DNA from 2 places in the Streptomyces sp. NPDC001902 genome. Region 2 is predicted to be linked to the other one. Evidence: riboswitches for the same ligand, from Rfam matches in the RefSeq annotation. Region 2 holds a riboswitch; the other holds the start of a gene.
What was found. Region 2 has a riboswitch for glycine ahead of gcvT (glycine cleavage system aminomethyltransferase GcvT). Riboswitches for the same ligand answer to the same signal wherever they lie in the genome.
Positions count from the first base shown of each region.

Region 1 (2,379 bases), on a different contig from region 2:
GCGAGGACCGAGGCGTAGCGGTGGGTGCGGCGGGCGATCTGCGCCAGGCCCTCCGGGCCGTGGTAGACCGCGTACATGCCGGCCATGACGGCGAGCAGCACCTGCGCGGTGCAGATGTTGCTGGTGGCCTTCTCGCGGCGGATGTGCTGCTCGCGGGTCTGCAGGGCCAGACGGTAGGCCCTGTCGCCGTCGGCGTCGACGGAGACGCCGACCAGGCGGCCCGGGAGGCTGCGGGCGTACGCGTCACGGACGGCCATGTAACCGGCGTGCGGGCCGCCGAAGCCCATGGGCACACCGAAGCGCTGGGTGGTGCCGACCGCGATGTCCGCGCCGAGCTCGCCGGGGGAGGTGAGCACGGTCAGGGCCAGCAGGTCGGCGGCGACGGTGACGATCGCGCCGAGCCCGTGCGCCTGCTCCACGAGCGGCTTGAGGTCGCGCACGGCACCGGAGGCGCCCGGGTACTGCAGCAGCACGCCGAAGACGCCGCGCTCGGCGATCTCCGCCGGGATGCCCTCGCTGAGGTCGGCGACGACGACCTCGACGCCGGTCGGCTCGGCGCGGGTCTCGATCACGGCGACGGTCTGCGGGAAGGTGTCGGCGTCGATCAGGAAGACGCCGTCCTTGACCTTGCCGACCCGGCGGGCCAGGGCCATGGCCTCGGCGGCCGCGGTGCTCTCGTCGAGCAGCGAGGCGCCGGAGGTGGACAGCCCGGTGAGGTCGGCGACGACCGTCTGGAAGTTCAGCAGGGCCTCCAGGCGGCCCTGGGAGATCTCCGGCTGGTAGGGCGTGTACGCCGTGTACCAGGCGGGGTTCTCCATGACGTTGCGCAGGATGACCGGCGGGGTGAAGGTGCCGTAGTAGCCGAGGCCGATCATGGGGCGCAGCACCTGGTTGCGGTCGGCGAGCGAGCGCAGCTCGGCGAGGACCTCGGGCTCGGTGCGGGCGTCGGACAGACCGAGCGCCTCGGCGCTCTTGATGGTGTCCGGCACGGCGGCGGCGGTCAGCTCGTCCAGCGAGCCGTAGCCGACCTGCGCGAGCATCTTGGCCTGCGCACCGGCGTCGGGCCCGATGTGGCGCTGCTCGAAGGGGATGCCGCGCTCCAGCTCGGAGAGTGGGATGCGGTTGGCGGTCATCTGCGGAGGCCTCCTGGTCTGACGCGACACGGCCTCCCCCTCTGTCATCTGAACCTGAGAGCTTCACCGTCCCGCAGGTGCCGGGACGGCTTTCACCGTCGGTGAGGAAGCGGCCGCGCACGCGGTGTGCCGCCCTTCCTGCTTTCCAGAGTGACCTCACCCATGCGGTACGGATGCCTGAGAGATTCCGGGGAGGGTTTGCTCCTTCGGCGCCCGGCGGACGGTTCCCCGCGTCGCCAGGACTCTCCCGCAAGGGGTCAGCAGCCGCTGTCAGCGTACCAGCGCGGTCCGGGGACGGGTCATGTGACAGCCGCCACCTTTCGTGCCTAAATAGGATTAATCGCGACCAGTTGGAGGGACCGTGCAGACCGGTATCGATCCGCGCAGCCTCATCGGGCGCAGGGCCTTCGACCGCAACGGGATGAAGATCGGCACGGTCGACGAGGTGTACCTCGACGACGCCACCGGAGAGCCCGAGTGGGCCGCGGTGCGCACCGGCCTGTTCAGCCGCGACGCCTTCGTGCCGCTGGAACCGAGCGAGTTCACCGGGGAGGAGCTGCGCGTGCCGTTCGACAAGGCACTGATCAAGGACGCCCCGGACTTCGGCGTGGGCCGGCACCTCTCCCCCGAGCAGGAGCTGCAGCTCTACCACCACTACGGCATGAGCGGGCCTTCGCTGTCCGGCCCGGTGCCGGAGCCCCCGCCGGACCACGACTTCGGCAAGCTGGCCGGCGACGCCTGACGCGGGAGCCCCCGCAGGCCCGGTAACACCAGCGGGAGCGGTTCGGACGGCTCGAGTTCCGGGTCGGTCACCGCGAAGGTGCGCACCCGCCCCGGCGCCGGCGAGCCCGGCTCCTCGAAGCGGACGGTGACCCTCCCGACCCCGCTGCCCTGTACCCACCCCGCGCCGTGCTCGGTGTGCCGCACGTCCTGGCCCGGCACCCAGCGCCGCTCCGCCGGCTCCGGCTCCCGGGCTTCCTCCACGGGCCGCTCGTCAGCCCCCTCGGACGGGGCGGACCCCTCGCCCGCCTCCTCCTCCCGTTCGGCCGCCTGGGCGAACAGGTCCTCCTGCGTGAAGTCCGCGAGCCCCGCGACACCGACCCCGAGCAGGCGTACGCCGCCGGTGATCTCGACGGCCTCCAGCAGCCGCGCCGCGGTCTCCCGCACCACCGCGAGGTCGTCGGTCGGGGCGCGCAGGGTCTCCGATCGGGTCAGCGTCGTGAAGTCGTACCGCCGCACCTTCAGC
Region 1 is NZ_JBIATA010000051.1:9,826-12,204, reverse strand. Features, by position in the region: gene gcvP (aminomethyl-transferring glycine dehydrogenase) at 1-1,133, opposite strand, end outside; glycine riboswitch at 1,289-1,393, opposite strand; gene ACFYYN_RS42690 (PRC-barrel domain-containing protein) at 1,495-1,875, shown strand; gene ACFYYN_RS42685 (DNA polymerase IV) at 1,788-2,379, opposite strand, start outside.
Region 1: linked by a shared signal. The riboswitch ahead of gcvP (aminomethyl-transferring glycine dehydrogenase) and the one ahead of gcvT (glycine cleavage system aminomethyltransferase GcvT) in region 2 are both predicted to bind glycine.

Region 2 (2,379 bases):
TGAACGACCAGGGGCAGCAGCTCTCGCCCGACGGGCAGCTCTCGCCCGACGGGCAGCTCTCGCCCGACGGGCAGCTCTCGCCCGACGGGCAGCTCTCGCCCGAGGGGCAGTTCGCGCCGGAGGGCGCGGCGGAACCGCAGGTTCCGTAGCGGTACCGTCCCTCACGCGTCGCGGCCCGGCCGCTCAGCCGTCGAAGTCGATGGCCTCGAGCTCCCGGGCCGCTTCGCGGTCCAGCAGGACCACCGAGGCGCACGCCGCGGGCAGCCGGCCGGCCTCGGCCTCCGCCAGCAGGCGGCGGGAGGCGTTGCGGTGCCGGACCATGGCGTACGTCGACACCCCCCGGCCGCGTTCGCGCTGGCCGTCCAGCGCGGTCCGCAAGGGGACGTCCAGCAGCACCAGGTGCATGCCCCGCCCGCGGCGCCGGGCCTGACGGGCGACCCAGGCGCGCACCCAGCGCAGGGTGCCGCAGTCGTGCAGGACGACGCTGTCGCCGGAGCGCAGCGCCCGCCACAACCCCGCGTAGTGCGCGATCCGCACCAGGGGGCGGTAGAGGGCGTACGGCAGCAGCCGCGGCAGCCGGGCCTGCCAGCGTTCCCGTACGTCCTGAGAGTCGATCAGGCGGGCACCCCCCGTCGCGCGCCGCATGAGGGTGCTCTTCCCGCCGCCCGGGAGGCCGGAGACGACCAGCACGTCGCCCGCCGGGTAGCGCAGGGTGCGCACGGGCCGGCGCCCCCGCCGCAGATCGAGGAGCCGGCGCGGCCGCACGGCCCGGCCCCCGCGGCGCGCTCCCCCGGCCCGCGCCGGTACCGGCCGGGACACGGCCGGACCTCCGGCCGTCGCATACGCACTCTGCCACCGCACAGCTCGCCTCCGGGTCCGACGTTCAAGAAATGGTAAATCCTGTGTCTTTGCCTACCCAGAGGAACGGCGGGGTTACTACCGGATCGGAACCGGACCGGGACATCCGGGACGCGATCGCGACAACGGCGGGAGCCCGTGCAATGATGGCGGCCTCAATCTCATACCGGCCGTTCGAGGCCGCGCGGGAGAGTTTCCGCACCGCCACGGCGGGGTGGGGCGCCGAAGGAGCAAGTCCTCCCTTGAATCTCTCAGGCACAGATACCGCGCGTCCGAGGCACATCTGAAAAGCGGACGAGTCCGCCCCGGCCGACGGGGCGCCGTCCCACCCAAGGTGCAAACCGGGACTCCTCCGCTCGGAGGGTCCAGGTGAACCTCTCAGGTTCCGATGACAGATGGGGAGGGCCTGCCCGTCATGGCCCTATCCGTCGTTTCCTTGCCTTGGGAGCCCGCCCGATGAGTGAACCCCGCCGTACCGCACTGGACGCGCTGCACCGCGCCCTCGGCGCCACCATGACCGACTTCGCGGGCTGGGACATGCCGCTGCGGTACGCCAGCGAGCGCGACGAGCACACCGCCGTGCGGACCCGGGCCGGTCTCTTCGACCTGTCCCACATGGGCGAGATCACGGTCACCGGTCCGGCCGCGGGCGAGGCCCTGGACCACGCGCTGGTCGGCCACATCTCGGCGCTGGCCGTGGGCCGTGCGCGCTACACGATGATCTGTGAACCGGACGGCGGCATCCTCGACGACCTGATCGTCTACCGCCTCGGCGACCAGGAGTACATGGTCGTCGCCAACGCCTCCAACGCCCAGGTCGTCCTGGACGCGGTGACCGAGCGCGCGGCCGGCTTCGACGCCGCCGTCCGCGACGACCGGGACGCGTACGCGCTGATCGCCGTCCAGGGCCCGGAGTCCCCCGGGATCCTCAAGTCGGTCACCGACGCCGACCTGGACGGGCTGAAGTACTACGCGGGCCTGCCCGGCACCGTCGCCGGCGTCCCCGCGCTGATCGCCCGCACGGGCTACACCGGCGAGGACGGTTTCGAGCTGTTCGTCGCCCCGGCCGACGCGGAGAAGCTCTGGCAGGCGCTGACCGAGGCGGGCGCGGACGCCGGCCTGGTGCCGTGCGGCCTGTCCTGCCGCGACACGCTGCGCCTGGAGGCGGGCATGCCGCTGTACGGGCACGAGCTGACCACCGCGCTCACCCCCTTCGACGCCGGACTCGGCCGGGTCGTGAAGTTCGACAAGCCGGGTGACTTCGTGGGCCGGCAGGCCCTGACCGCCGCCGCCGCGAAGGCCGAGGCCGCGCCGCCGCGCAAGCTGGTCGGCCTGGTCGCGCAGGGCCGCCGGGTCCCCCGCGCGGGCTACCCGGTGGTGGCGGGCGGCGAGGTGGTCGGCGAGGTCACCTCCGGCGCCCCGTCCCCGACCCTGGGCAAGCCGATCGCCATGGCCTACGTGGACGCCGCGCACGCCACCCCGGGCGCCTCCGGCGTGGGCGTGGACATCCGCGGTACGCAT
Region 2 is NZ_JBIATA010000043.1:21,660-24,038, reverse strand. Features, by position in the region: gene ACFYYN_RS40890 (hypothetical protein) at 1-149, shown strand, start outside; gene ACFYYN_RS40885 (AAA family ATPase) at 184-861, opposite strand; glycine riboswitch at 1,034-1,135, shown strand; glycine riboswitch at 1,137-1,263, shown strand; gene gcvT (glycine cleavage system aminomethyltransferase GcvT) at 1,315-2,379, shown strand, end outside.